2 regions of the Dorea sp. 210702-DFI.3.17 genome follow, and region 2 is predicted to be linked to the other one. Evidence: riboswitches for the same ligand, from Rfam matches in the RefSeq annotation. Region 2 holds a riboswitch; the other holds the start of a gene.
The links. A riboswitch is a leader RNA that binds a small molecule or an ion and turns the genes downstream of it on or off. The one in region 2 is predicted to bind glycine.
Positions count from the first base shown of each region.

Region 1: linked by a shared signal. The riboswitch ahead of glyA (serine hydroxymethyltransferase) and the one ahead of LI149_RS05800 (GrdX family protein) in region 2 are both predicted to bind glycine.

Region 1 is NZ_JAJCNB010000042.1:2,106-18,162, reverse strand. Features, by position in the region: tRNA gene LI149_RS13580 (tRNA-Met) at 1-54, shown strand, start outside; tRNA gene LI149_RS13575 (tRNA-Phe) at 85-157, shown strand; tRNA gene LI149_RS13570 (tRNA-Lys) at 190-262, shown strand; gene LI149_RS13565 (acyltransferase family protein) at 406-2,394, shown strand; glycine riboswitch at 2,833-2,943, shown strand; gene glyA (serine hydroxymethyltransferase) at 3,050-4,291, shown strand; gene gcvT (glycine cleavage system aminomethyltransferase GcvT) at 4,331-5,422, shown strand; gene gcvH (glycine cleavage system protein GcvH) at 5,475-5,852, shown strand; gene gcvPA (aminomethyl-transferring glycine dehydrogenase subunit GcvPA) at 5,878-7,188, shown strand; gene gcvPB (aminomethyl-transferring glycine dehydrogenase subunit GcvPB) at 7,192-8,625, shown strand; gene LI149_RS13535 (lipoate--protein ligase) at 8,686-9,684, shown strand; gene lpdA (dihydrolipoyl dehydrogenase) at 9,817-11,223, shown strand; gene sdaAB (L-serine ammonia-lyase, iron-sulfur-dependent subunit beta) at 11,392-12,063, shown strand; gene sdaAA (L-serine ammonia-lyase, iron-sulfur-dependent, subunit alpha) at 12,066-12,935, shown strand; gene LI149_RS13515 (YitT family protein) at 13,041-13,898, shown strand; gene LI149_RS13510 (hypothetical protein) at 13,934-14,128, shown strand; gene LI149_RS13505 (cation-translocating P-type ATPase) at 14,368-16,057, shown strand, end outside.
Region 2 is NZ_JAJCNB010000006.1:75,040-91,332, reverse strand. Features, by position in the region: gene grdB (glycine reductase complex selenoprotein B) at 1-623, opposite strand, end outside; gene LI149_RS05805 (glycine/sarcosine/betaine reductase component B subunit) at 643-1,911, opposite strand; gene LI149_RS05800 (GrdX family protein) at 2,001-2,393, opposite strand; glycine riboswitch at 2,584-2,698, opposite strand; gene LI149_RS05795 (sodium:alanine symporter family protein) at 3,065-4,435, opposite strand; gene LI149_RS05790 (sodium:alanine symporter family protein) at 4,752-6,116, opposite strand; gene purB (adenylosuccinate lyase) at 6,338-7,771, opposite strand; gene purF (amidophosphoribosyltransferase) at 7,892-9,319, opposite strand; gene LI149_RS05775 (amino acid ABC transporter ATP-binding protein) at 9,476-10,162, opposite strand; gene LI149_RS05770 (amino acid ABC transporter permease) at 10,174-10,824, opposite strand; gene LI149_RS05765 (amino acid ABC transporter substrate-binding protein) at 10,922-11,749, opposite strand; gene LI149_RS05760 (hypothetical protein) at 11,923-12,696, opposite strand; gene LI149_RS05755 (DUF5716 family protein) at 12,671-13,948, opposite strand; gene LI149_RS05750 (DUF5717 family protein) at 13,979-16,293, opposite strand, start outside.

The DNA of each region.
Region 1 (16,057 bases), on a different contig from region 2:
AAGCTCGTCGGGCTCATAACCCGAAGGTCGTAGGTTCAAATCCTGCCCCCGCAATTTACATTGGCAATAGCTGATGTGATGAATGCCCAGATAGCTCAGTTGGTAGAGCAGAGGACTGAAAATCCTCGTGTCACTGGTTCGATTCCGGTTCTGGGCATTTTCCTTTATGATTAGCATATTGGAAGAGACGGGCGTGTAGCTCAGGTGGTAGAGCACTTGACTTTTAATCAAGTTGTCCGGGGTTCGAATCCCCGCACGCTCATGCAGATAAGCAAGAACTTTAAAGGTTCTTGCTTTTTTTTGTACTTTTATTTAATATTATGTATAATAGATATTAGAGACAAGAGGAGAGGCAACAGAAGTTATGAGCTAAACAATAAAAAGTACAAATGAGGATGAAGAGTTATGGGGAAAAAGAGAAGATACATCACAGGGCTTGATGGTATAAGAGCAATTGCGGTTATTATGGTACTGGCATATCATTTGAAGCTGGCTTTATTTAAGAGCGGCTTTCTTGGTGTGACAGTATTTTTTGTTTTATCAGGATATTTAATTACAGGCATACTGATTTCCGAAGTAGAAGAAGAAGGAACAATAGATTTGAAGAACTTTTGGCTGAGGCGTATCAGGCGTCTTGTTCCGGCAGTTATGTCAATGGCAGTTGTTATAATATTTGTCAGCGCAGTCGTAAACAGGATTATTTTTACAAAGGGCTGTAAGGATTTTCTGGCATCTGTTCTGGGATTTAATAACTGGTGGCAGATTTTTAATAAGGTATCTTACTTTGAAGCGGCCGGAGTAACGTCACCATTTACGCATTGTCGGTCACTGGCGATTGAAACACAATTTTATCTGATATATCCATTGATTCTTCTGGGAATCTATAAGTTAGCAAAAAGCAGAGGAGAGGGACGGGCAAAGAGAGGTCTTTTGTTTGCCGGAGTAACGCTGTTGCTGGCGCTGATCTCAGTAATTTTGATGATTGTATTATTTGATCCACAGCAGGATGCCAGCCGGGTATATTATGGGACAGACACGAGAGCATTTTCCCTTTTATTCGGTGCATTACTTGCAATTCTGTGGGAGTACCGGATGGTTCCAAGAAGGCTTTCAGCTAGTGTCAATATGGTTTTGGGCAGTGTGTCTTTTGCAGTGTTGCTCGTGATGACGATAGCAATCAATGGTTCCAGTAATTTCTGGTACAGAGGAGGACAATTTTTTGGAACAATTCTGACCGTATTGATGGTCTATGCAGTATCAGGACGAAAGACCTGGCTTAGCAGATTCTTAAGTAATCCAGTATTGAAATGGATTGGGGATCGTTCATACAGCATATATCTGTGGCATTATCCAATCATTTTGTTAATCAGTAAGGGGATAAAGGCATCCTGGTGGATTACATTGATTGAAATTGTATTAAGTGTTGTCCTGGCAGAGCTTTCTTATCGTTTTATTGAGACACCGATCCGCCATGGTATTATTGGGGAATATTTGAATATTTTAAGAAGCAGACCGAAATCCAGGCAGGAGAAGAAGCGCCAGATACAGGTGGCAAGAAGAAGTTTAAAGGTAATGGCAGGCACATTTGTACTGACCGTGTCACTGATACTTTGCATGGTATTTGTGCCGAAGAAAAATGCATTGGATACATTACAAAAACGTGAGACAAAGGCAAAAGAGACCGGTAAGATGACGGAAGAACAACTTGCAAAGCAGAAAGCGAATGGTTCAGAGAGTGATGATACCATCTGTACGGCTGATCTGACGGATGATGAGATTCTGGAAGGTTTAAATCTCCTGCTCATCGGGGATTCTATTGCAGTTGATGTGACAGATGATTTTTATGAAATGTTTCCAAACAGCGTCAGTGATACTAAAATCGGACGGATCACATCACTTGGTAAACAAGTTCTTGATTCCTACATTGACGAAAAGAAATGGGAGGGAGAAGGCGTCATATTTGCATCACTTTCGAACAGTCCGATCAATGGTGAACTTGAAGATATTCGGGAGAAGATAGGGAAGGATATGCCATTGTTTCTGACAACAGTCCGGATTCCGCATGATACGTTCGAAGAGGAAAGCAACAGCAAGATAAAAAAATTCGTAGAAGAAAATGATCATACATATCTGATCGACTGGTATGCTGCAAGCGAGGGTCATGATGAGTATTTTGATGCAGACGATACACATTTGCTCCCGGCAGGTGCGAAAGCATATGCAAAATGTATCAAGGAGGCTGTACTGGCTGCATATAAGAAAGAGAATATCGAAATTCCTAAGTCAAGATTGAGCAGTGGTGCAGATACAAGTACGGACAGCAGTAATGCCAGTAGTACAGATTCCAATACGGATAGTAGCAATGACAATCGTACAGATACAAGTACAGAATAGTTGTTATCTCAGTCGAGAAGACTCCCACCTTCAGGTGGTGAGTAATAGTAAATTTGTCTCAGTGGGAGATAGGTCTCCGACTGAGATAAACGCTCCGCGAGGATGCGCAGTGATTCTGATAGGAATATGTCAGCTTCTCTGACCAGAATCACGCGCCAAGTCTCACGGACGTTCGACTTGAATTACTGAGAAAAACGCATGTAAAACTGGTGTAAAGGCTGTAAATACGGTGTCAGATATTTAACGATAATCACTGATAGAATTCTAACAAGTAAGAAAAATATTTAACGCTTGACTTTATTATCAGACAGCTGTATTCTGAGGTTAAGTTGAAGGAAGGACTTGTGAGATACCACTATCATGTGAGACGCGACACATGGAATGATAGACTGGAGCCGAAGGGGCAAGCAGAAACTCTCAGGCAAAAGGAACGGGTCTGGACAACACTCTGGAGAACAATGGAAGGGATTGTACCGAAGAAGTAACTTACCTGCCATACACGCGAAGACCGGTAAGTAATCTTTCAGGTGAAAGGACAGAGGCAGATAAAAAATAATTAGTCTTAAGATTGTTAAGAAATTATTTTTTACCTGCTTTTTTTGTACCCTTTTTTTAAAATTTTTGGGGAAATTTGGAGGATGATTAGAAAATGAACATGGTTGAACAGGTAACAGATTATGTGAAGAACTATGACGAAGAGGTTGGAAAAGCAATTGAGTTGGAGCTTGGACGCCAGAGAAGAAACCTGGAGCTGATTGCATCTGAGAACATTATCAGCCCGGCAGTGATGATGGCTATGGCAACTGTACCGGCAAATAAATACGCAGAAGGATATCCGGGCAAGAGATATTATGGGGGCTGCGAGAATGTAGATATTATTGAAAATCTGGCAATTGAGAGATTAAAAGAATTATTTGGCTGTGATCATGCATGTGTTCAGCCGCACTCAGGAGCAAATGCAAACAATGCAGTATATCAGGCACTGATTAAACCGGGTGACACAGTAATGGGACTGAACCTGGCACACGGCGGACATCTGACACATGGATCACCGGTAAACCAATCCGGTATTTTATATAATTTTGTACCTTATAACATCAACGATGACGGAGTACTGGATTACGATGAGATTCGAAAACTTGCACATGAATGTAAGCCGAAGATGATTGTTGCAGGAGCTTCCGCTTATCCAAGAGAGATCCGATTCGATATCTTTGCAGATATTGCAAAAGAAGTTGGCGCTTATCTCTTCGTAGATATGGCACATATCGCAGGACTGGTTGCAGCAGGACTTCACCAGAATCCGGTTCCATACGCAGATGTAGTTACAACGACAACGCACAAGACACTGAGAGGACCAAGAGGCGGAGTGATCATGTGTAAGGAAGAACATGCAAAAGCAATTAACAAAGCAATCTTCCCGGGAACTCAGGGGGGTCCGCTGATGCATATTATTGCAGCAAAAGCTGTCTGCTTCGGAGAGGCATTGAAACCAGAGTTCAAAGAGTATCAGAAGCAGGTAGTGAATAACGCGAAAGCACTTGCAGATGCATTGATAGCAGAAGGCTTCAATCTGGTAAGTGGTGGAACGGATAACCACTTGATGTTAGTAGATCTTCAGAACATGAAGATTACCGGAAAAGAACTTCAGAACCGACTGGACGAGGTTTACATCACAGTCAATAAGAACTCAGTACCAAATGATCCGGCAAGTCCATTTGTAACAAGTGGAATCAGAATCGGTACACCGGCAGTTACAACAAGAGGACTGAAGGAAGAGGATATGAAGACAATCGCAAAACTGATCAAGATGACGGTGACAGACTTTGAGACAAAGGCAGATGAGATTAGAGATGAAGTCACAAAAATCTGCGAGAAATATCCATTATACGAATAAAATTAACGTGTCTATTAAGAATAAGAAGGAGGATTTGACATGGAGTTAAAAACACCACTTTATGATGCGCATGTGAAAGCAGGCGGTAAGATCGTTCCATTTGCAGGATATCTCTTACCGGTACAGTATGGAACAGGTGTTATCACAGAGCATATGACAGTTAGAGAAAAAGCGGGACTTTTCGATGTGTCTCATATGGGAGAGGTATTGTGCCAGGGAAAAGATGCACTTGCAAACCTGCAGAAGCTGCTGACAAATGATTTTACTAACATGGTAGATGGGCAAGCAAGATACAGCCCGATGTGTAACGAGAATGGTGGAACAGTAGATGACCTGATCGTATACAAACGTGGAGACAATGATTACTTTATCGTAGTAAATGCGGCGAACAAAGATAAAGATTATCAGTGGATGTTAGACCATCAATTCGGAGAGGTCACATTTACAGATGCATCTTCTGAGTATGGACAGATTGCACTTCAGGGACCGAAAGCAATGGAGATTCTGAAGAAATTAACGGCAGAAGAGAACATTCCAAAGAAATATTATCATGCAGTATTTGATACAGAGGTAGCTGGAATTCCATGTATCATTTCCAAGACAGGATACACAGGAGAAGACGGAGTCGAGTTATATCTGGCAAGTGAAAATGCTGAGAAAATGTGGGATGCACTTTTAGAGGCCGGAAAAGATGAAGGGCTGATTCCGTGTGGACTTGGAGCCAGAGATACACTTCGTATGGAAGCAGCAATGCCGCTGTACGGACATGAGATGGATGATGAAATATCACCACTTGAGACAGGCCTGAAATTTGCAGTCAAGATGGGAAAAGAGGAAGACTTCATCGGAAAGAAAGCCATGGAAGAGCGTGGTGAGCCGAAGATTACAAGAATCGGACTCAAAGTAACCGGAAGAGGAATTATCCGTGAACATCAGGATATCTATGTTGGAGACAAGAAAATCGGACATACAACAAGCGGAACACATTGTCCGTTCCTGGGATATCCAATCGCAATGGCATTAGTAGATGCCGGAAGTGTAGAGATCGGTAATAAAGTAGAAGTAGATGTAAGAGGACGTAAAGTCGAGGCAGAAGTCATAGCACTGCCATTCTACAAGAGAGCGAAATAAGTTTTGTTGAAGGATTAAAAAAGAGAATATATAAAAAAAGGAGATTATTAAAATGGAAATCAGAGAAGGATTATTATATGCAAAATCACATGAGTGGGTAAAAGAAGAAGGAGATGTTGTTACAATTGGTCTTACAGACTACGCACAGTCTGAGCTTGGAGACTTAGTATTTGTAAATCTTCCGGAAGAGGGAGACAGCGTATCCGTTGGTGAGGCATTTGGTGATGTTGAGTCTGTAAAGGCTGTTTCCGATGTATATTCACCGGTTTCCGGAGTTGTGTGTGAGATTAACGAGGAGCTCTTAGATGCACCGGAATCTATCAACGGAGCACCATATGATGCATGGTTTATCAAAGTAAAAGAAGTATCTGAGAAAGAGGAATTATTATCCTCATCAGAATACGAGGCATTTGTAGCAAGCGAGCAGTAAGACAAAGACGGGAGGTGGACGGCATATGGGAAGCTATGTACCGAATACGTTAGAAGAACGTCAGGAAATGTTAAAAGAGATCGGATACAGTTCTATCGAGGATCTGTTCGCACATATTCCTGATGAGGTTAAGATCAAAGGCGGACTGAATATTCCGGAAGGAAAGTCAGAGCTGGAAGTCCGCAGAGAGATGGAAAATATTGCATCAAAGAATCAGGTATTTAAGACCATTTTCCGAGGTGCAGGAGCATACAGACATTTTATTCCATCCATAGTGAACAGTGTGATTTCAAAAGAAAATCTGCTGACAGCATATACACCGTATCAGGCAGAGATCAGTCAGGGAATCTTACAGTCCATTTTCGAGTATCAGACAATGATCTGTGATCTGACCGGAATGGACGTGTCCAATGCCTGTGTGTATGACGGTGCCGAGGCGGCAGCAGAAGGTGTGGCAATGTGCCAGGAGAGAAAGCGTAAGAAAGCCTTCGTATCCACAGCGATCTTGCCGGATGCACTGGCAACGATACATACGTATTGTCATGGAAATGGAATGGAGATCGTGGAGATTCCGGAAAAAGACGGCGTGACAGATCTGGATTATCTGAAAGAAAATATAGACGAGCAGACAGCATGTGTCTATATCCAACATCCGAACTATTACGGTAATCTGGAAGATGCACAGGCAATCGGGGAAATTGCTCATGGTGCCGGGGCAAAATATATCATGGGTGTGAATCCAATCTCCCTTGGAATCATCAAGACACCGGCAGAGTACGGTGCAGATGTGGCAGTCGGAGATGGACAGCCACTGGGACTTCCACTTGGATTTGGAGGACCATACTTAGGATTTATGGCAGCCACAGAAGGCATGATGAGAAAGCTTCCGGGAAGAATTGTCGGTCAGACAGAAGACCATAATGGAAAGACCGGATATGTATTGACACTTCAGGCAAGAGAGCAGCATATCCGCAGAGAAAAAGCTTCCAGTAACATTTGTTCCAATCAGGCACTTTGCGCGCTGGCAGTTGGCGTGTACATGTCGGCTATGGGAAGTGAAGGAATCAAAGAAGCAGCGCTTCAGTCTACTTCCAAAGCACATTATCTGGCAGCAGAGCTTGATAAGATCGGATTCAAAGTAGAGAATAAGGGAGAATTCTTCCACGAATTTGTAACTGTATCTGAAAAATGTCCTTGCGAAGCATTAAAGGCGCTGGAAGAGCATGGAATCCTGGGAGGATATCCACTTGGAAACCACCGAGTATTATGGTGCTGTACAGAGATGAACACAAAAGAAGAGATGGATGAAGTTATCCGCATTTTAAAGGAGGTGTAGAGCATGTTAGTATTTGAAAAAAGCAGAGCCGGACGAGGCATGAGCATGCTCCCAGCCTGCGATGTAGAAATCAAAAAACCTGGTGAGAAGGATGCAAGACAAAAAGAGCTTCACCTTCCGCAAATGTCTGAGAATGACCTTTCCAGACACTATACAGAACTGGCAAAGAAATCCCATGGAGTCAATGATGGATTCTATCCACTTGGATCTTGTACGATGAAGTACAATCCGAAAATTAATGAAGATATGGCAGCATTGCCTGGATTTACCCAGATCCATCCGCTGCAGCCAGAACATTCTGTACAGGGATGCCTGGAAGTTCTGAAAAAATCCGAAGAATACCTGTGCGAGATCACAGGAATGGACGGTATGACATTCCAGCCTGCAGCAGGAGCTCACGGAGAGTTTACAGGTCTGATGCTCATTAAGGCATATCATGAAAGCAGAGGAGACGAGAAGAGAACAAAAATCATTGTACCGGATTCTGCGCATGGAACCAACCCGGCTAGTGCTACAATGGCAGGCTATAAGGTAGTCAGCATTGCATCTGCACCGGACGGAGGAGTAGACCTTGAAGCGTTAAAGGCAGCATGTGGAGAAGATACTGCAGGACTGATGCTGACCAATCCGAACACTGTCGGACTGTTTGACAAAAATATTTTAAAAATTACAGAAATCGTACATGAATGCGGCGGTCTTTGCTATTACGATGGAGCAAATCTGAATGCAGTTATGGGAACTGTAAGACCTGGAGATATGGGATTCGACGTGATTCACCTGAACCTTCATAAGACATTTTCAACACCTCATGGAGGCGGAGGTCCGGGAAGCGGACCGGTTGGCTGCAAGAGTATGTTGCTGCAGTTCCTGCCATCCTACAGAGTGGTAGAAAAAGAAGGGGCTTTGGCAATGGAGAAAGCCGAGCACAGCATTGGTGAGATGAAAGAATTCTATGGAAACTTCCTTGTAGTTGTCAAAGCACTGACTTACCTGATGACACTTGGAAAAGAAGGAATTCCGGAGGCAAGCCAGAACGCAGTTCTGAACGCGAACTATATGATGAACAAGTTAAAAGACCTCTATACAATGGCATATGATGAGGTATGCATGCATGAGTTTGTTATGAGTCTGGAAGATCTGAAGAAGAAAGCAGGTGTATCTGCAATGGATATCGCAAAAGGACTTCTGGATAACGGAATCCATCCGCCTACAATGTACTTCCCGTTAATCGTACATGAAGCGCTGATGGTAGAGCCGACAGAGACAGAGTCAAAAGAAGTACTGGATCATGCAATTGAGGTATTTCGTAAGCTTTACAATGACGCACTTGAGAATTCGGAAAGCCTGCTTCAGGCACCGGTGACAACACCGGTCACAAGAATGGATGAGGTAGAGGCAGCGAGACATCCGGTATTGAAATATGAGTTTGAATCATAATTCGCAGATGTAACAACAAGAATATAAAAAATTGAAAAGAATAGGATAAGGGGATCGCATATGGTAGAGAAGATTACTTACATTGAGAGCGGTCAGTTTCATCCATATAAAAATCTTGCAGTGGAGGAGTATTTACTCCTCCACTGTGAACCTCAGGAGTGTATTTTATATTTGTGGCAGAATCAGAATACCGTTGTAATCGGAAGAAATCAGAATGCCTGGAAAGAATGTAAAGTTGAAAGTCTTGAGGAAAATGGAGGACATCTGGCACGTCGTCTTTCCGGTGGCGGAGCAGTATATCATGATCTGGGAAATCTGAATTTCACATTTCTCGTATCAAAAGAAAATTACAGCATTGACAGACAGTTGGAAGTTATTGTCAAAGCAGTGCAAAAGTTAGGTGCAAAAGCGGAGAAGTCCGGAAGAAATGACATTTTGATTGATGGAAAGAAATTTTCCGGAAATGCATTTTATGAGCAGGAGCAGCATTGCTATCATCACGGAACATTGATGATGAATGTGAACAAAGAGATGCTTTCCAAGTATCTGACTGTATCAAAGGAAAAATTACAGTCCAAAGGTGTGGATTCTGTAAAATCAAGAGTGACTAATCTGGTGGATTACATACCGGATCTGACACTGGAAGCGTTGAAAAAAGCATTAAGGGAAGCATTTGAGGAGGCCTATGGTCTGAAATCAAATGAGCGTAAGATGGATGACCTGGATCAGAAAGAGATTGAAAATCGGACGAAACATTTTTCATCATGGAACTGGTTATATGGACGAAAAATAGATTTTCAGTATGAGATATCAAAGAGATTTTCGTGGGGACAGATAAATATTCAGTTCCAGGTGGATAAAGGAAAGATTTCTGATGTCAATGTGTACTCAGATTCGCTGAAACCTATGACGATCGAGAAGCTTCCGAAGTATTTAAAAGGTATCCGTTATCATAAGAAGAATATTTGCTCAGAGCTTAGACTTTACTGGGCTGAGGACAAGCAGGAAGAAGAGATGATAGCAGATATTATCGAGTGGATAAAAGAGGAAGAACTCTAGCAGAAAAAATGTCTTTCCGAATTCAATTCAAGTGTTACATCCAGTTGAACAAGGTGGAAAGATATGAAAGAAGTTGTGGAAAAAGACACTGCCATCTGGCAGTATTGTGGATAATTACAGGAGGACATCAGTATGAGCGAGAAATATGATGTAATCGTGATCGGTGCCGGACCGGGAGGATATGTGGCAGCTATTAAGGCAGCAAAGCTTGGATTTAAAACAGCAGTTGTTGAGGCAAGAGAAGCAGGCGGAACATGTCTGAACCGTGGATGTATTCCGGCAAAAGCAATGATTCATGCTGCAGAGGTATATAGAAGCGCAAAAGAGTGTGAGCGCTTTGGTATCCATGCAGAAAATGTAACATTTGATTTTGAAAAAATATTTGAATATAAAGAAGAGACAACAAAACAGCTTGTGTCAGGTGTGGAAGGGCTGTTCAAGGGCAACGAAGTGGACCAGATTGCTGGAAAAGGAACCCTTCTTCCAGATAAGAAAGTAAAAGTTGTGTCTGAAGATGGCGAGCAGATTTTAGAGGCGGAGCACATTATCCTGGCAGCAGGATCTAAGCCGTTGATCCTGCCGATTCCAGGTATGGATCTTCCGGGAGTCCTGACCAGTGATGAACTGTTCCGTATGAAGAGTGTGCCGGAGAGCCTGACAATTATCGGTGGCGGAGTTATCAGTGTGGAATTCGCAACGGTTTACGCAGAACTTGGCTGTAAGGTGACGATTCTTGAGGCACTTCCGAGAATTCTTCCGAATATGGATAAGGAGATTTCTCAGAATCTGAAATTGATTTTGAAAAAACGTGGCATTGATATTCACACAGCAGCTGCTGTACAGGGTGTAGAAGCAGATGGAGACCAGTACATTTGTAAGTATGTGGAGAAAGAAAAAGAGCAGAGTGCAGCCTCCCAGTATGTATTATGTGCGGTTGGAAGATGCCCGAACACAGATGGACTCTTTGCAGAAGATGCGACACCGGAAATGAACCGAGGACGTGTCGTTGTAGATGAGAAGTTCGAGACAAGTATTCCGGGCGTGTATGCAATCGGAGATCTGATTTTTGGAGCACAGCTTGCCCATACGGCAAGTGCCCAGGGAATCCAGGTTGCAGAGCAGCTTGCCGGAAAAGAAGTGTCTGTCGATGTCAATGTAGTTCCGGGTTGTGTATACACAGATCCTGAGATTGCATCTGTCGGTATCACGGAAGATGAGGCAAAAGAAAAAGGTATCGCTGTCAAAGTTGGTAAGTTCATTATGAGTGCCAACGGAAAATCTCTCATCACAAAAGAGGAGCGGGGATTTATTAAAATCGTTGCAGAAGAAGAGAGTGGCGTGATTGTCGGGGCACAGATGATGTGTGCAAGAGCGACCGACATGATCGGTGAATTCGTGACAGCAGTTGCCAATAATATGACAGTATCACAGCTTCTGAAAGGTATGCGGGCACATCCGACTTACAATGAAGGAATCGGAGAAGCGCTTGAAGAGCTGGAAGGCGGAGCTATCCATGTAATGCCGAAGAAAAAGAAATAAAAGTGGCAGTAAATCCAAGGGGAATAGAAATTGCAGAAAAATTTGGAATGTAGATTTCAGAGTTGTCATTGCGGCATTTTTCGTGTATGGTGTAACTATATATAATGATTACAAACAGCAGTGAGATAATAGGAAAAAGTTTTATAGACATTTAAGGAGGAGCTTGCAATGAGCAGCATATTTGACATATTAGGGCCAATTATGGTCGGTCCGTCCAGTTCTCATACAGCGGGGGCAGTGCGGATCGGCTATACAGCCAGACAACTTTTTGGAGAACCGGTGAAAAAAGCAGAAGTGTATCTGCACGGATCATTTGCGGCGACAGGAGAAGGTCATGGAACAGACAAGGCGATCATTGCGGGTCTTCTTGGAATGAAACCAGATGATCTTCGAATCCCGGATAGTTTTACAGTAGCAGAAGAAAATGGCATGGAATTTACCATTGCAAAAAAAGAAATCCGCGGCGCACATCCGAATACAGCAAGAGTGATCATGGAAAATGGTGCGGATAAAAAGATGGTCATGCAGGCATACTCTATTGGAGGAGGCCGGATCCGTGTCAGTGTGCTTGACGGGATAGAAGTTGATTTCAGTGGGGAGAGCAATACGTTGATCGTACGGAATATGGACCGCCCGGGCTGTATTACAGAGGTAAGCGCGGCACTGAGCCGGGAGAAGATCAATGTTGCGACGATGCAGGTGTTCCGTCACAAAAGAGGCGGTCTTGCCGTTATGGTCGTAGAAACAGATCAGTCTATACCGGAAAATGTTGTGGCTGAACTGAAAAAGAAAGAGGATATTCTGGAAGTAATATCTCTGAATCTGGAGGAGGGACGATAGTTATGGCATATCAGGCAGTGGATGAGATCATGGCAAGATGCGAAAAAGACAGTGTAGAATTCTGGAAAGCCGTTCAGCTTGAGGACTGCGAGGAAAACGGAATCAGCGAAGAAGAGTCCTGGAATCAGATGACACATATGTGGAATTCTATGAAAGAGAGTGTTGCAGCATATGACCCGGAGGCAATTTCCAGAAGTGGACTTGTCGGAAGAGAAGGAAAGCTGATGGATGCATATCGTGAGCAGGGGAAACCGTTGTGTGGCGATTTTGTATCCAAAGTTATTGCAAATGCATTAAAAATGGGATGTAACAATGCCTGTATGAAGCGAATTGTGGCAGCTCCGACTGCCGGAGCCTGTGGAGTCATGCCGGCAGTTCTTGTTACTTATTATAAAGAATATGAAGCTTCAGAGGAAACCATGATCCAGGCGATGTATGTGGCAGCAGGAATCGGCCAGGTCATTGCGTCCCGTGCTTCCCTGGCGGGAGCCTCCGGCGGTTGTCAGGCAGAGATAGGTTCTGCTTCCGGAATGGCAGCAGCGGCAATCTGTAGTGTACGAGGCGGAAGTAAAGAGCAGATGGGACATGCATGCGCCATGGCACTTAAGAATCTGATGGGACTTGTCTGTGATCCGGTAGCCGGGCTGGTAGAAGTTCCGTGTGTGAAAAGAAATGTAGGCGGTGCGGTAAACGCTTTGGCGGCAGCAGATATGGCACTGGCAGGAATCGCAAGCCACATTCCGGTAGATCAGGTCATTGATGCCATGGGCGAAGTCGGAATGAAGATGGACGTGTCACTCAGAGAGACAAGTATGGGTGGTGTCGCAACAAGTCCGAAGGGTCTTGAAATTGCAGAGAGACTTGGAATGTAAATATTACGAAAAGGAATGCCGGAGGGCATTCCTTTTTTTAGGAGAGTATGTTATAACAAAGATAAACAATCAAGTGTCATGAGTAAGGGAAAGAGGGGATAAATTATGTTAGATGAGCACATGGGACCGATTAAAAAATACAGTATACTGACTGTGGGGGCAGTCGTACTTGCACTGGCGAACTATGTATTTAAGTTTCCGAACCATTTTAGTTTCGGAGGTGTAGCCGGTTTTGCAGTTATTTTAAGTGGAATGTTTGGCGGTTCCGCCAGTACGTACACATTTGTAATCAATATGTTACTGTTATTGATCGCATTTCCAATATTGGGAAAGGAAGTTGCAATGCGGTCTTTCTATGTCAGTATCGTATTCAGTGGTGTGCTGGAAGTTGCGCAGTATGTGTATCCGATAGACAAGCCAATCACGAACCAGCCGGTGCTGGAGCTTGTATTTTCCTTCATGCTGCTAGCAGTGTGTTCCGCGATATTCTTCTTCATGGATGCGTCCAGCGGAGGAACCGATATTATTGCTTTGATATTAAAAAAGTATACCAGCGTGTCAATCGGAATGGCGTTACTGCTTGTAGACTTCGCAGTTGTTGCGATTTCTTTCTTTGTATATAATCCGACCGTTGGACTGTTTTCATTTGCCGGATTCCTTGCAAAATCATTTTTCATTGATTCCGTAATTGAGAGTCTGAACCTGTGTAAATATTTTACAATCGTGTCAGATAATGCTGATACAATCTGCGATTATATTCATAAAGAGCTGAACCACAGTGCGACAATTATGTCTGCAGAAGGATCTTATTCACACGAGCCGAAGAATGTCATCATGACTGTTGTGAACCGTGACCAAGCATTAAAACTGCGGAAATTCGTAAGAAGCGTAGAACCACACGCATTTATGATGATCACAAACAGTAGTGAGATCATAGGAAAAGGATTCCGGAATACGATGTAGGAAAAACGACAAAGGGTGAGATTGATTTTGTAGCAGTGAAAGACGGAAAGAAAAAGTATTACCAGGTCGCATATTTGCTGGCAACGGAAGATGTCATAGAAAGAGAATTTGGAGCATATAAGGATATTCAAGATAATTATCCGAAGTATGTACTTTCCATGGACAGATTTGATTTTTCAAGAGATGGAATTATACATCAGAATGTTATAGATTTTTTGATGGAAAGGTAAAAAACCCCGTTGACAGATTCGAAAGAATCGACTATATTAACATTAATAAAAGGGAGTAACTGGCGCCTGTCAGTCTTGCAAAGTAGAAAATCAGGCGTTTGCGATGTCGTCAGTACGATGAGTGATCATCCGTATCGTAATGAAATGGTGAGACTTTTATTGCATATTTTTGGTGTGCAATAAAGGTCTCTATTTTTGTACACCAGATGAGCCATAATAGGAAAAAGGAGGTACAAATTATGTTGACAAATGAGCAGGCGAAGGAAAATCTAAAGAAATACGGACCGAATGAACTGGAAGAGGGAAAGAAAAAAAGTGTCTTTCAAATATTTTTAGAACAGTTCAAGGATTTTCTGGTAATTATTCTGATCATCTCCGCGGTGATTTCAGGATTTCTTGGAGATGTGGAGAGTGCGATTGTAATCTTTGTAGTTATTACGATGAATGCGATTCTTGGAACGGTGCAGACAGTGAAGGCGGAGCAGTCGCTGAATAGTTTGAAGCAACTGTCGGCACCGGATGCGAAGGTCGTGCGTGACGGGCAGTTAATGCAGGTACCGGCGAGAGAAGTGACCGTCGGTGATGAAGTAATTGTGGAGGCGGGAGACTTAATTCCGGCAGATGGAAAGTTACTTACAGTTGCAAGTCTTAAAGTGGACGAAAGTGCACTTACAGGTGAGAGTCTCCCAGTGGAAAAGTCTTTAGAAGAAGTACCGGAAGGTGCAGCACTTGGAGATCAGACGAACCGGGTATTTTCCGGAAGCTTTGTCACATACGGAAGAGCATCCTTTGAAGTAACGGAAGTCGGAATGAGTACGGAGGTCGGTAAGATTGCCGGGCTTCTGAAAAATGCATCAGAGAAGCAGACACCGCTTCAGAAGAATCTGGATGATTTTGGTAAGAAGTTGTCTATTACGATTCTTGTATTTTGCGGAATTTTATTTGCAATCAGCGTGATCCGTGGAGAATCGATTGTAAATGCATTTCTATTTGCAGTTGCGCTGGCGGTGGCAGCTATCCCGGAGGCGCTTAGTTCTATCGTGACCATCGTGCTTTCCTTTGGTACACAGAAGATGGCGAAGGAGCATGCGATCATCCGCAAGCTTCAGGCAGTCGAAGGACTTGGCAGTGTGTCAATCATCTGCTCTGATAAGACTGGAACTTTGACACAGAATAAAATGACTGTGGAAAATTATTATGTAAATGGTGCAAGTATCTGTTCTGAAGAGATTGATCTGGAGGATCCGGCACAGCGAGAGTTACTGATGTTCAGTATGCTCTGCAATGATTCTACAAATCAAAATGGTCAAGAGATCGGAGATCCGACGGAGACGGCTCTTATTAATCTTGGCAGCCTTCTGGGAGCAGATTATGCACAAGTGCGTGGTAAGTATCCAAGGCTTTCCGAGGTGCCGTTCGACAGTGACAGAAAACTTATGTCCACGGAACATTTTATAGACGGACGGTATGTTATGGTCGTAAAAGGTGCGGTCGATGTGCTCCTTGAGCGTATGAGCCACATTCAGGATGGAGATACTCTAAGAAAGATCACAGAAGAAGACCGCGTCAGAATTGAAGTGCAGAATAAACATTTTTCTGAAAACGGACTGCGTGTACTGGCATTTGCATATAAGACGATGGAACAGGAGCAGGGGCTTACATTAAATGATGAAAATGACCTGACATTCCTGGGACTGATTTCCATGATGGATCCGCCGAGAGTGGAGTCTAAAGATGCAGTTGCAGAATGTATCAAGGCAGGAATCAAGCCAATCATGATTACAGGAGACCACAAAGTAACAGCAGCGGCTATTGCCAAACGAATCGGAATTTTGGAAAATATGTCGGAAGCCTGTGAAGGTGCGGTTATTGAGGATATGACGGACGAAGAACTCCAGGAGTTCGTACCGAACATTTCTGTGTATGCAA
Region 2 (16,293 bases):
TCTGTTACGAATGGCTTACCAGCAATCTTCTTAAGAAGCATCTCAACAGCACGTTTTGATCCACGTTTCTCCTCGAATAAGTTTACACGGATACCGTTTGGCATGTAGTTGTCTTCGCAAGAAGCACCAATCTTCTCACCTTTAGCAAGTTTCATAGCAAGTGGAGCTAATTTTCCAATTGCATCTCTCATACCAGCTGCACTGTTCTTTGTAGGAACAATGTATACTTTGTCTTTGAACATATCAGCACCTGGGTTCTCAACGTACATTCCTGTAACTACTGGGATTCCAAGCTCCTCTTTAATCATATCGCAAACTGTTCCACAAGCAACTCCGTAACGTCCGGCGTTGAATGCAGGTCCAGCGATGAACAGATCAGCATTCTGTCCTTTAACCATCTCAAGAATCTCAGCTTTAGCTTTTTCAAGATTCTCATTGAAGTAAGAGTCACCACATACGATTGTAGCAACGATCTCAGCTTCATCTCCAAATTTCTGAGCAAGAGCGAGTCCTGGTCCTACGACCTCTCCTACGCGAAGCTCTGCAGGGTAATCTGCTTTTTCTTCTCCACCGATATTAGCGAAGAACTGGTTGATATAATGTACAACTCTAATTTTACTCATTATGATTCGTCCTCCCTTTCTATCGTGCACTCAGTACGTTGAATCCTGTCTCGTTTGTTGCGCCAGTCATAACCTGAATCTCAACTTCAAGAGATCCGTCCTCCTGAAGAGTCTTGTCGCTGGCACCAGCGATAACGTTAACATAGTCTAAAGTTCCGATAACTTTATCAAGTTTTGGAAGGTGAATCAGCTCATTAGCATTTCCACCTGTTACTACAGCATCTGCAGCCGGATCAGAGTCAGCAAGTGACTGAGATTTTCCATCACGTCCAGCATACTCATCTGTAATGATAACAGTCTTAACGCCTTCAGCCTCAATTTTCTTTGTGTTCATGATAAGGTCTGTATCTGGGTTACCGAATCCCTCCTGAGATACGATTACAGCATCCAGGTCTAAGAAACGGCAAAGTTTTGCTGTCCAGTCAGAAGAACGCATCTTGTCTGCAAGGTAAACGTTCTCATTTGTAAGGATGTGGCAAACAAAGTTAATAGTTTTACCATGCTCCTCAAATAAATCGTGAATAACCGGGTTATTCTCGTGAACATATGTTGGGTTTTTATCACAAGCAGATACACAGTTACCGGATACGATAGCTCCGTCCATGATCTCTGTTGGTGTCATCAGAGTAGAAAGTGTCTTCTTAGCATCTACTCCGTATACATATGTGTCATGAAGAAGTCCCTGGCTCTGTAACATCTGTACATAAGCAACTCTCGGAAGATCTGGGAATTTTTCTTTTCCTTCCATAACCCCGTATGTCTCATAAACCTTTGTCTCATCTGGTGTAAGATCACGTGCTAATTCCCCAAGATATACAGCAACTCTGAATCCAGCGAAACGAACAGCTTTCTCATAATCATGCTGTTTGATGTTATCAACTGGCTCACATACCATAACAAGATTTAATGTTTTTGAGAATGGTGTATACTGTGCTCCAACACCTGTCATATCGATGATACCTTCCTGGAATCCAACGATCTTACCAGCTGTAACAACAGCCATTCCTTTTAATGCATAAGTTTTTCCTTCACCAACTGTATCTACTTTGTTGATTACTCCCGGGAAGACTCCTCCTCTTCCTTCAACCTTTACACGTGGCTCGATAACGTCTTTAACCGGTGTGATTCTCACTGACTCACCTGGTCTAGCAATATCAAATGATACGCTCTTAATGTGCTCATCCTCAAGAGCAACAGCCTCTACAGCTTCTTTGTTTACATAAAGAATTCCATCTTCGATCTTAGACTCTGCTGCGAACTGGATATCCTTAATGTAAATGTGTCCCATTTCCAATCTTCTCACTTATGGTTCCCTCCTTCAAGAATTTTGATATTATTGTGTAAGCTAAATGCTTTAACAACCTCTCGCTACTCGACCTACCACACATCTGCGGATGAAATAGCGCTTTGTAACAGGGTCCAGTCAATTAACTGGAAGTCTTTGAATGTCTCTGGCATGAATTCTCTGTACTTTTCTGACTTGAACTCAAACTTTGCACAGGATCTTATGGCTCCTTCTATAATTGACAATGACCTCTCATCCAGTTTTCCGGCTTTACGTGAGATCATAACCGACTTATATGGTGTTTCATTCGGCTTCACGCTTCCAGATAATGGATGTGATAAAAGCAAATGTCCTTCGTGTATCCTGTCTCTAACTTTCCCCAATACATCCTCATAAGAAATCTCACTATAATCCACTTCATGCTCTTCATCAAGCATCTGTGGAACTAATGGATTGTTCGTTATTATAATGTAATCTTTCTTCATTTTTTATCCGCCTTCCATTTTTGATTTCTTGCATAGATGAAATAAGTATTGTGTCATTCTTTCCAGCTATCCGGTAGGATTTAAAAAAAGACGATACAACACCAATATTGTGTGTGCATCGCCTTTCTGTCTTTTGTCTTGACCGTTCTTCTTAGATAGCCTTTCTTTTCAACACAAGATTCAGAACGCAGTCCCTTTCTCAGTCCTTTTGCCTGAAAGTTTCACCCCTGATATGTCCACCAGCATACCTTGGCTTGCCTCTTCGGCGGTCTTCTTTAGTAAAGACTCTCTCTTAAGAAAGATCATCCCGCTATTCACTTTTATTTTATAGAGACAATGAATATCTCCCATTGCCTGTATCTATAATAACGTATTGTTAATTTATTTGCAACCCTTTTGCCATAACTTTCTTTTTTTAGTCATTATGCACATTTCGCAATGTCCCTTTTTGGTCACAATTGCCATTACATTTGTTTTGTCTATAAATAATATATCCCGTTTTTCACAATATTCTATTAGTTCACAAACAATTTAACTTTTTATTATAAGATGTTCTACTTTTATTTATTAGTGCTTCTTAATTTAACGCTTTATCACAGTAAACTCCAGTTTATTTGCAACTGGAGTTTACTGATTCTACTATCAATTATTCAATTATTTATCGACGCCATCTATGAATTATTTTTCTTTTTAAAGTTTTTAAAGTAATCTTCATGCACCTGGCTGATTACTTTACTCAGCGCAAATAATGCAAGAATATTTGGTACTACCATCAAAGAATTGAAACAATCTGCCATATTCCATACAAGGTCAACCTCTGCAAGAGAACCAAGGAATACACAAACCGCTGCAGCTACAGAATAGATTTTCACTGCTTTCGGTCCAAACAAATATTTGATATTAGCCTGACCAAAGAAATACCATCCTATGATAGTAGAAAAAGCGAAGAAGAACATACAGATAGCTACGAAGATGTCTCCGCCTTTTCCATATAATGTAGAGAATGCATACTGGCTAAGTTCTGCTCCTGTCTTTCCGCTCGGGATAGATTTCGTTGTCAGGATAACAAGCGCTGTCAGATTCAGTACAACGAATGTATCAATAAATACACCTGTCATAGCCACAAATCCCTGCTCTACCGGATGATCCACTTTAGCTACTGCATGCGCATGTGGTGTGGATCCCATACCAGCTTCGTTAGAGAACAATCCTCTTGCTACACCTTTTGTAAGTGCAAGCTTCACAGTTGCACCGGCTGCTCCACCGACTACAGAGCTCGGAGAAAATGCGCCGATAAAGATAGATGCAAATGCATAAGGAATATTTTTATAGTTGTAAATAATTACGATTAATGAGCCGATAATATATAAAGCTGCCATAAATGGTACGATTGTTTCCGTAACTTTTGCAATTCGTTTCATACCACCCATGAATACAAAAATTGCAATCACCGCTACTACAAGACCCATGATCCACTGTGGAATACCAAATGCTGTATGGAATGATGCCGCAATAGAGTTAGACTGTACTGCATTACCCATAAATCCAAGTGCAAGTGTAATCAGTATTGCAAAAATTCCAGCAAGAACTTTTCCAAACGTCCCCTTGAATGCTGCTCTTATGTAGTAAACCGGTCCTCCTGTGACCTGTCCGTCCGCTCCGACCGTCTTATACTTCTGTGCCATAATTGCTTCTGCATAGATAGTTGCCATTCCAAGGAATGCCGCGATCCACATCCAGAAGATTGCTCCAGGTCCACCAATCGCAAGTGCTGTTGCCGCTCCGGCAATATTACCGGTTCCTACCTGTGCCGCAATCGCTGTTGCCAATGCCTGGAATGATGACATTCCATCCGCTCCGGCTTCTCCTTTCTTACTGAACAGACCGCCAAAAGTTCTTCTCATTCCTTCGCCAAATCCTCTTACCTGGATAAACCCGAGTCTGAACGAGAACCAAAGGCCCGCACCTAACAGTGCAATAATCAGTACGTAGTTTGACATGTAATTCTGAATCGTCAATACAATGTTATTTAATGTCTCCATAAAACGACCCCCTTTTTTTCCTTTTCGAAAGACATTTGTAATAATGTATTCGTGCTTCTCGAGTTTTAGTATAACCGAAATTAATCTTTTTTTCAACATAATTTTCTGTAAACAATGATTATTTTTTATTTATTCTAATCTTTTCTTATATATATTCTTTAATCATAATACATTAGTCGTTATTTTCCGAATATTTATGCATTGTTTTTTTAAATTAATCAACCACTTTTTAACGCCAAAGAAGCCCGGCAGTTTTAATTCTGCCGGACTTCTTTTCTTAACACTATCTTAACTTATGTTTTTTCTATTAATTAGTCTATTTTGCTTTGTTAAAGTTTTTGAAGTAATCTTTATGTACCTGGCTGATTACCTTGCTCAATGCAAACAATGCAAGGATATTCGGGATTACCATTAAGGAGTTGAAGCAATCTGCCATATTCCAAACAAGATCAACTTCTGCGAGAGATCCAAGGAATACACAAACAGCTGCTAATACTGAATAAATCTTTACTGCCTTAGGTCCAAATAAGTATTTTACATTGGCCTGACCGAAGAAATACCAACCAATGATTGTTGAAAATGCGAAGAAGAACATGCAAATTGCAATAAAGATATTTCCGCCTTTTCCATATAATGTAGAGAATGCATACTGGCTAAGTTCTGCTCCTGTCTTTCCAGTTGGAATAGACTTTGTTGTCAGGATAACTAATGCTGTCAGATTCAATACGATAAATGTATCAATAAATACACCTGCCATAGCCACAAATCCCTGTTCTACCGGATGATTAACCTTTGCTACTGCATGAGCATGCGGCGTAGATCCCATACCAGCTTCATTAGAGAACAATCCTCTTGCTACACCTTTTGTAAGAGCTAACTTAACAGTTGCACCGGCTGCTCCACCGACTACAGACTGTGGTGCAAATGCTCCAACAAAAATAGATGCAAATGCATAAGGAATATTCTTGTAATTGTAAATAATAACGATCAATGCACCTACGATATAAAGTGCTGCCATAAGCGGTACGATTGTTTCTGTAACTTTCGCGATACGCTCAATACCACCTGCAAATACAAAGAGTGCGATCACTGCTACAACAACTCCCATAATCCACTGTGGAATACCAAATGCTGTATGGAAAGCTGCTGCGATAGAGTTAGACTGAACTGCGTTACCCATAAATCCAAGTGCTAATGTGATCAAGATTGCAAAAAGTGCTGCAAGTACTTTTCCGAATGTTCCTTTGAACGCTGCTCTAATGTAGTATACCGGTCCTCCTGTGACCTGACCATCTGCACCAACTGTTTTGTACTTCTGTGCCATAAGCGCTTCTGCATAAATCGTTGCCATTCCAAGGAATGCTGCGATCCACATCCAGAAAATCGCTCCGGCTCCACCGATTGCAAGTGCGGTAGCTGCTCCGGCGATATTACCGGTTCCTACCTGAGCTGCAATAGCTGTTGCCAATGCCTGGAATGATGACATTCCGTCTTTTCCAGCTGCGCCTTTTTTACTAAACAGACCGCCAAAGGTTCTTCTCATACTTTCGCCAAATCCCCGAACCTGGATAAAACCAAGTCTGATTGAGAACCAAAGTCCTGCTCCAAGAAGTGCAATTACCAAAATGTAGTTTGACATGTAATTCTGAATTGTCAATACAATGTTATTTAATGTCTCCATATAGCTTCCCCCTTTTCACTTTAGATAGACATCATTAGTTACATTTTGAAGTTTTGCGAAGTTGTTTGTAACTTGCTAACTTCTTTTACATAGAATTATAGTTTATTAACACAAAATTTGCAACCAATTTTAATATAAACAGTGATTAATTTTGATAATTCGCAAAAATGGACTAAAAAAGAAGCGAGTTTCCTCGCTTCTTAATACATTTTTTTGTATATTTATACATTGATTTCTGCTGTCATGCCAAGCACATCTTTATTAGCTTCCAGAACTGGATCCACAACTTTTTTCAGGAAATTTTCCACCTGAAGCGGCGCACGTCCAACATATTTTGCCGGATCCATCGTCTTCTTTAACTCTTCCTCATTCAGACCAAATGCCGGATCTGCTGCAATCAGGTCAAGTAAGTTGTTATCCAGACCTTTTTCCTTCACATTACGTCCGGCCTCCATAGAAAGCTCACGGATTCTCTCATGGAGTTCCTGTCTGTCTCCACCTGCTTTTACTGCATCCATCATAATATTCTCAGTTGCCATGAACGGAAGTTCAGACATCAGCCGTTTCTCAATAACCTTCGGATATACAACCAGTCCATCTACAACATTCAGACAAAGATCCAGGATACCGTCAATTGCAAGGAATCCTTCCGGAACGCTGAGTCGCTTATTTGCAGAATCATCAAGTGTTCTCTCGAACCACTGTGTTGCAGATGTAATCGCAGGATTAAGTGCATCAATCATTACATATCTGGAAAGAGATGCAATACGCTCACTTCTCATCGGATTTCTCTTGTATGCCATAGCAGATGATCCTATCTGTGTCTTCTCAAACGGTTCCTCTACTTCTTTCAAATGCTGGAGCAGGCGAATGTCATTTGAGAATTTGTGTGCACTGGCTGCAATTCCCGCCAGTACATTCAGTACTCTTGTATCAACTTTTCTGGAATAAGTCTGTCCTGATACCGGATAACATGCTTCGAATCCAAGCTTCTTTGCGATCATCGGATCAATCTGATCGATTTTTTCCTGATCTCCATCAAAAAGCTCCAAAAAGCTTGCCTGAGTTCCGGTCGTTCCCTTAGATCCAAGAAGCTTTAATGTACTTTTTACATATTCCAGATCCTGAAGATCCATCAGGAATTCCTGCATCCAAAGTGTTGCACGCTTTCCAACCGTTGTCGGCTGTGCCGGCTGAAAATGTGTAAAGGCAAGTGTCGGCTGATTTTTATAATTATTCGCAAATTTTGCAAGTTCTGCAATAACATTTATCAGTTTTTTTCTTACAATCTCAAGTGCCTCAGACATTACAATAATATCTGTATTATCTCCTACATAGCATGAAGTTGCTCCCAGATGAATAATTCCTTTCGCTTTCGGACACTGCTGTCCATATGCATACACATGAGACATTACATCGTGGCGCACAACTTTCTCACGTTCTTTTGCCACCTCATAATTGATATCTCCTGCGTGAGCTTTCAGTTCATCGATCTGCTCCTGCGTAATGGACAGTCCCAGTTCTTTTTCTGTCTCTGCCAGAGCGATCCAGAGTCTTCTCCACGTCTTAAATTTTTTATCTGGTGAAAATACATACTGCATCTCCTTACTTGCGTAGCGCTCTGAAAGCGGACTTACATATCTATCGTAGCTCATTTTTCTTCCTCCCTGATATACCACATTTAAGTGATTTCTTCACATATTATTTCTACATTATCATTATACAGGATACCTTCTCCTGCTATCAACACATTTATAAAAAATCACATCTTACAATTAATCGAATGCATGAGAAATGTCCTCTGTCGGAACTTTCATCGGATAATTTCCTGTAAAGCATGCATCACAATACGCCAGCTCTCCGACCATATCTTTCAACTTACCGATTTCCATATACCCCAGTGAGTCAGCACCGATCATCTCGCGGATTTCCTCCGTCGTATGAGAATGTGCAATAAGCTGATCATTGGACGGTACATCTGTTCCAAAATAACAAGGATGTAAAAACGGCGGAGAGCTAATTCTTACATGAACTTCTGTTGCTCCTGCCTTTTTCAACATCTTTATAATATTCGCACAGGTTGTACCACGTACGATAGAATCATCGACCATGACAATTCTCTTTCCTTTTACTACTTCCTCGATAACATTTAGTTTAATCTTAACACTGCTCTCCCTCTGGCTCTGCTTTGGTTTGATAAATGTTCTTCCCACATAACTATTCTTATGAAAAGCCATACCATAAGGAATTCCTGACTCTTCTGAATATCCTTTTGCAGCTACCAGACCGGAATCCGGCACACCCACTACAAGATCTGCCTCCACCGGATAGGACTGTGCCAATGCTTTTCCTGCCGTAATTCTAGAATGATAAACATTAACTTTATCAATTGTACTGTCCGTTCTAGCGAAATAAATATACTCAAAAATACATCTCGCCTGTTTCTTAGGAGAGATTGCCATAGATTTATCTGATGTAATGCCATTCTTTGTAAAGCTTACAATCTCACCTGGTTCTACATCTCTTACAAATTCGCCGCCTACTGCTGCGATCGCACAGCTCTCTGATGCAAGAAAATATGTATTATCTCTTTTTCCGATACAAAGCGGACGTAGTCCGAACGGATCTCTCGCTCCAATCATTTTTCTTGGAGAAATCACAACCAGTGCGTAAGCACCTTCAATCTTTTGCATAGCATTACGGACAGCTTCCTCTGCTTTTGCCGTCTTCAGTCGTTCTCTTGCAATATGATACGCGATTACTTCTGAGTCAATGGTCGTCTGGAAAATTGCTCCTGTATATTCCAGTTCATGACGAAGCTCCACAGCATTTGTCAGATTACCATTATGGGCAATTGCCAGAGTACCTTTCACATAGTTCAGAACAAGTGGCATAGCATTTTCTACCTTCGTTGCCCCTGCAGTTGAATAACGGACATGTCCGACACCAAGATTACCTTTCAACCCTTCTAAGGCTTCCTCATCAAACACTTCGTTTACAAGGCCAAGCCCCTTCTTCGAATGAACTTTGCGCTCTCCGTATGTGTCTGTCACTGCAATTCCACAGCTTTCCTGTCCTCTGTGCTGCAAAGCAAATAAACCATAATATACAGATGGTGCTACATCTCCTCCATCCATATCATATGCTCCGAATACACCACATTCTTCACCCATACCTGTTGTTATCTTCTCATAGTTGCTCATGAATGTAACTCCTTCTTCCTATCAGTCATCAGATGTTTTTAAGTATAATACAAGGCAGATGGAAATGCAATTGCCCCACCTGCCCTTAAGTCTTACTCAGTCATTATTTTTATTTTGGTTTATTTATTAGTATTATTAATATTAAGACTCCATTTATTAGTTTTCGCTAAATTTCCCAAGGAATTCTTTCATTCTTTCGTTAGAAGAACCAAATACCTCCTCCGGCGTTCCTTCCACAGCAATATAACCGTTATCCATGAAAATTACATGATCTGAAACATTTTTCGCAAAATTCATTTCATGTGTAACGATCACCATTGTCATGTGCTCTGCAGCCAGATCTTTGATGACTTTCAGAATCTCGCCGGTAAGCTCCGGATCCAGTGCTGAAGTCGGTTCATCAAAAAACAGAATATCCGGATTCATAGCAAGTGCACGGGCGATTGATACTCTCTGCTGCTGCCCACCCGAAAGCTGATACGGATAAGCGTTTTCCTTATCAGCAAGTCCCATCTTCGCAAGCAGCTCTCTCGCCTCTTTGTACACTTCCTCTTTTTTTCTCTTTTGCACACGAAGCGGTGCATCTGTGATATTCTTCATAACCGAATAATGTGGGAACAAATTGAAATTCTGAAACACAAGTCCAAATGTTCCATCATAATTGATTTCTCCATCATCCGGTGTCTCAAGTCCTGTTGCGCAACGAAGAAGTGTAGATTTTCCGGAACCGGATGGTCCGATAATTCCAAGCACTTCTCCTTTATCTACTTTTAGAGAAATGTCTTTTAATACTTCCACTCCTCCAAAATTTTTCTTCACATTTTTTATTTCCAGAAGACTCATGACTTTTCCTCCTACCGATAATAATTCATTTTCTTCTCAATCCGTTCCATAATAAATGCAACCACAAGATTCAGTATGTAATAGAACAGAGCCGCAAATGCATATGGGAGCATGGATACCTGGCCGGAAGCAAGTGCTTTTGCCATCGTAAACATCTCTGTCACACCGATTGTAAATGCAAGAGATGTATCCTTTACAAGTGTAATGGTCTCATTTGTAATTGCCGGAAGGATTCGTTTGATGACCTGCGGAAGAATAATTCTTATGAACGTCTGAGCCTTTGTGTATCCAAGTATCTTTGCAGCTTCATACTGTCCTTGCGGCATAGACTCAATTCCCCCGCGATAAATTTCTGCAAAATATGCTGCATAGTTCAGTACAAATCCAATTGCCACAGCCATATTCTTCCAGGACTGGGAAATCTGTACACCCAAAATATAAAACGGTCCAAAATAGATTACCATAAGCTGAAGCATCAGCGGAGTTCCTCTCATCACTGATATATAAAGTTTAAAAATTGTACTGATAATCTTATTCTTTGACATTCTGCCAAAAGAGATCAAAAGTCCTAACGGCAGAGAAAATATCAATGTCACTGCAAATATCCACAGTGACGTAACCATTCCTTCTCCTAATTTTTGTAACATGACTGATGTTGCCATACCAAAATTCCTCCTCGCGAATCATTGTCATCGCTTTTCAAGAAAAACGGATCACCCGTTTTCAGGACGACCCGGTCTTTCCAGTTAGTCTGTTTATTTATTTTCCAATTGTTGTGATATCTTCACCAAACCATTTTGTAGAAATCTTTGCAAGTGTTCCGTCTGCCGCCATCTCTTCCAGCGTCTTCTGAACCTGATCTTTTACAGCATCATTTCCTTTTGCAAATCCAACTCCGTACTGCTCAGAAGCAATTTCATAATCGAGAATCTTAAATTCTGCAGAACGTGATTCAATCTGATACTTTGCTACTACAATATCCATTGCGACAGCATCAACAGCTCCTGATTCCAGATTCATAAATCCTGTATTGTAATCCGGAATGATTTCTGTTGAAAATGTAGAGCTAAGTTCTGTATTATCTTTTAATGCTGCCTCTGCGGAAGAATCTGTCTGTACATCAACAGTCTTTCCTGCAAGATCCTTTTCGGAATTGATTCCAGAATCTGCTCTTACGACAAATACCTGCTGATTATCAAGATAAGGCTCTGACCATGTATATTCATCTTCTCTTCCATTCATGGTAAATCCGTTCCAGATACAGTCAATCTCTCCGGATTTCAAAAGTGCATCTTTAGAATCCCAGGCAATCGGTTCCGGATTGAATTCCCAGCCATTGCGGTCACATACTTCCTTGGCCAGCTCTAAATCAAATCCTGTATACTCACCGTCGTCTCCTACAAATCCCATCGGTGGAAAATCCTGATCGAATCCTACCGTAAATGTATCTCCTTCTTTTTTTTCTTCAAATGTAGCTGCAGAATCTTTTGAATCTGCCGATTTACTACTGTCCTTTCCACCACAGCCGGCAAGAACCGTAACAACTGCCAGTGAAAGTGCAACTAAAAGTGCAGCTCTCTTTTTCATCTTTATTATCCTCCTGAACTCAAAGCTTTTTTCGCAAATCCCGATTCGAATTTAACCTCGAGAAATACCTTTTTCTTTCGAATCTCCTATTGCTTTGCGATGCGGTGTAATCTTTTATCAATTTACCAATTGATTACTTTACCACGCTAAATTGCTTTGTTATAGTAACATATTCAGGACTTCTTGTCAATCCTGCGGTTCTCGCTTTTCCACGTAATCAGCTTCTCATCAGAAAAATCCAGATCATTTTCCTTCTTTGCTTCCTCCATCTCTGCTTTAATCTTTGCAGACATTGAAAGAAACATCGAATTCCCGGATAACATTTTTACATAATCTTTTTCCGGAAGTCCCCGATAGCAGCAATAAATATATGCTTTCAGCATATCTTCTTCCTCACAGATGCTGTAAGCCTCCTTAAACATCAGTGCTGCTTCTTTATAAAGAAACAGGTATCCATAAGCGCTACCGAGACAGCCGTATATTTTTCCATAGAATTTTTTATTCACGGACTCATCCCAGTCCTGACTTAAAATGGATTGATACACCAAAATCGCAGACTCATATTCTCCTGATTTCATTAAACTGTCCGCCTTATACTTCGCACGTTCTACATCTCTTTGGTTTTTCAGCTGCTCCAAAAGATTCTGAATCTTCCCGATCTCTGATGGTGCATAAATCACAGATCCTTTCAATATTGTAAGTACGAACTCTTCTAATGTCGCATTCTGATCCAGATCACGGCGCAGATCCTCCGCCATTTTTGCAAGACCAAGTTCGTCTTCCAACCAGTCACACAGTCTCCGGTTCATAATTGTATAATCAATTAAATACAAATTATTACACAGATAATAACATAATTCTTCAATTGTATAAATTCGCATATGCACCCGGGAAATCTCGTACGGGCGCTTTGCACGTTTACTATGACATAGAATTAAACTGCCCATTGATTCCTCCTAACTGAATTGTCTTCTCCACCCGGAAATCTGTCGGGGTGAAGAATTCGCCAAATCCCACATCGCGAAATGTCAATTTACAGGTACGTTCATCTAAAAACATAGCCTCTACTTGAAGTCTTAAAGAATAATCTGTTCTCTTCGGAAGACCTTCCAGCGATACTTTCTCCACCTGTACTTCTTCGTCTACCAGACTTTCCACTAAAATTTCAATATCAGAAGCGTCCTCCAGGAGCACTTCCCACTGTCCATCTGCTTCATACCAATGCGTTCCCCATGTCACAAGCGGATACCACCCCTCCTGACCATCCACACGCATACGCAGACAAATCCTCTCTGTCAGTTTCGTCTCATCTAAATAAATCGGTCCGTCATCATTTGGCTCACATTTCCGGATAGATTTATAGCAGGCTCCCTTGCTGTAAAGATTATTTCCCATAAAGGCACGTCTGCCGTTACAAAGCACCCGGAGAGAATTCGGGTACCAGTTCTTCTCAAATCCTTCTCCTGTTAAATATACCGAAGAAATAACCTTTTTTTCGAACACATTTTCAATCATAGACTTGAAACTTTCGTCCGGGCTCTTTTCCTTATTCATAATCGGATAAAGCGCTTCCAGTTCCTTTCTCTGGGCATTTGCCACTTCATCGACTGTCACAAATGAATTCATGCCGTGGCTTGCATCCACTCGGAGTCTTCGAAGCATATATGCCTTGATTCGATCTTCATCACAATAGAACAGTGCAGATTCATACTGCCATAGTTCTTTTGGCTGAAAAATCATATACTGGCAAAAGCTTTCTTTATAATCCTGAACATTGATGATTTCCTTGTCTACGCCAATATGTTGACCGATCCCTTTGAGCATCTTCGCCATATCCACGTCCGTCTCCGGAGTTGTAAATGTCAGATACTGAATATTTTCAAAATCCTGAAGTGTCAGACTGATGTATTTTGCAAGGAGCCACACTGCATCATAAGTCTTGCCGGCAAGGCTTACTTTCTCGCGGCGCTTTGCCTTTCCATAAAGATCCGTCTCCGTGCAGTCTTCTCCTACGACCGCCAGTCTTTTTGCCTCTTTTCCAAATACCCAGCGGTCTTTAAAATATCCCAATACAAGAGGAATCAGGTAATTATTGGACGAAGCCATCATTGTATCCGGCTCTTCCATAGAGTCGTCATAATAGCTGATCTGGCAGCCCTTCTCATTGATGTCATAGCCAATCACACAACCTCTTTTCATTACCATTCCTCCTTTCTCTTTTTGTTGTATTTATTCATAAAGTTTGAACATTTTTTTTGCAAGTATATCCTCTTCTTCATACTCCATCATAGCCTTGTTACGGTTTGCCGGTGTCATCTGGACCATGGCGTTGATTCTTCCGAAACGCCCAGCTAAAATTGCATGATCATTTCTGATAATCTGCTTTTCTGTATTTGTGCTCTCTTTTCCATCAGACTCCTGGATATAATAATCCAGTTCCTCATCTGCATAGAGTACAAACTGTTTCACATACAGATTCTCAAATACCGGAACAAGCATCTCTGAATGATAACCAAGTGTTTTCTTACCGGAACCCTTGATTTTATAGAACAATTTTACTTTACTTCCTTCTTTTGCCTGATAAGAAACTATAGTCTTATCATAAAGCTGCACTTCACGAAGCCACTCTTCCTTGTATTTCATGTACGCTGGAAAAATAATCTGTTTTTCACACATTTCCCGTAAGAGCTGATGCAGGACGGCTTCTATGTCTGCCGGGTAATCACTACCCGCATAATAACATAAAAGTGCCACTTTGCAGACATCCGGAAGTTCTTCTTTCTGGTCACATTCTCTGGCAATAATACGAAATACACATGTTTCAAGTTCTCTTCCATAGAGAATATACTCTCTGGAAACAAATGCAAGATATGCCTGTTTCAGCCGGAAATATGCTGTGTCAGACAGATAATAATCTTCGAAAATTTTCTCTTCATCAAAAATATTTTCCGAGAACAGCATCTGCGTAATAATACGCTCTGCTACTTTATAGGACGGAATCTCATATTCCCGCATAACTTCCCAAAGACGTTTCATATCTCTTGTTGCACCACAGAAATATTCACCCAGATATGTCAGCGTCGCCTTATCATATTGCTGTTTCTTGAACATTTCAAATGTCAGATAAAGGAGAAATGCATCTTCTCCCGGATCTTCCTCGCGGATTTTTTCGCTGCAAAGGCGAAAGACCTTTCTCTCATCTGCACCGGTCAGTCCACTTTCCCGTAACGTGTCAAAAGTCACTTCCACGACCTCGCCAGTCTTCTTCCACATACCGGCCTCGTCCTCATATTTCTTACACATTTCCATGAATCTCGGTTCGTAAAATAACCGTTTTGTCTCGTAAGCAATAGAATCTGTGTAATATCTGCCATCCATGGACTCCCACACAATTCGGGATTCTTTATCGTAGAGCTGAATGATTGCACCGGTCTCTTCGTCATATGGGATACGTTGCCTGACGGCACCATCTTTTTCAATGACAAGAACGCAACGCATATGTGGCACTTTCGTGGAAACCTCATAAGAATAGCAAATATCTCTCATAGCTTTCATTCGTTTCTCGTCCATTTCCTCTGGCAGGCAGAAACGTTTATAAAGAATCTTCAATGCCTCTGTAATATGGCGTTTCATGAGCTGCTCCCATGTAAATGCCACAATCTGCTCACGGTAACTTAAGAACATTGCCTGATCATCACTGTAAGTCAGAAGATTTGCATATAAAAATGCTTCTTTCCGATAATCCAGTGTATTACCATGCATAAAATACAAATAAATTTTCCGTGGAAGCGGTCCGCGCATACGTGTCTCGTCCATGGCAATCATATAATACTCATAAAGTCTGGCAATCCGAAAATCTTCCTCCACTGCTTTCTGATACCATGGAAAATATTCCGATGATGTCTTATTTCCTTTGATCAGAAGAGTGCAGATTGTATTCAGAATCATCGGCTCTTCGTACATATTATAGAGGCGCTTTAAAATCCGATAAACCCGCTCATTAAATGTCTTCTGCTGGCTGGCAAAATTCGCTACATAAAGAGCCAGTTCCTTCGTCATAAGACGGTATTTTGATGCAAATGTCAGTACCAGAAGTTCAAATTCTCCAAGTTTTCGAAGAAGAATCGGCTTCTCCTTGTAGCACAGATATGCCTCCAGATAAAATAACACGTCCTCTGTCCCATACTCATACTGCTGTTCCAGAACTTCCAGCTTCTTATATGGATTCTTGTACTTTGGATCCATCTGGATGATCATATAGAGCAGAAGCCATGAATCCTGATGCCGGATATACGTCTTCTCCAATTCATCCAGCACACGGTCTGTATGCGCTTTATTATCCCGGATCTGAGCTGTCAGAAAGAGATAATAACAATTCGTGATCGGGTCTTTACCAATGGCAAAACGATTATAATTGTAATTTTCAAGAATCCATTTTGCTTCTTCGATACGGTCACCCAGCATGTAAATATGTGCCTGCACAAGTTGATATAATTCGCTCTGCGTCTCAATCCTTCGAACCGCAGTCATTTTTTCCACTGCGC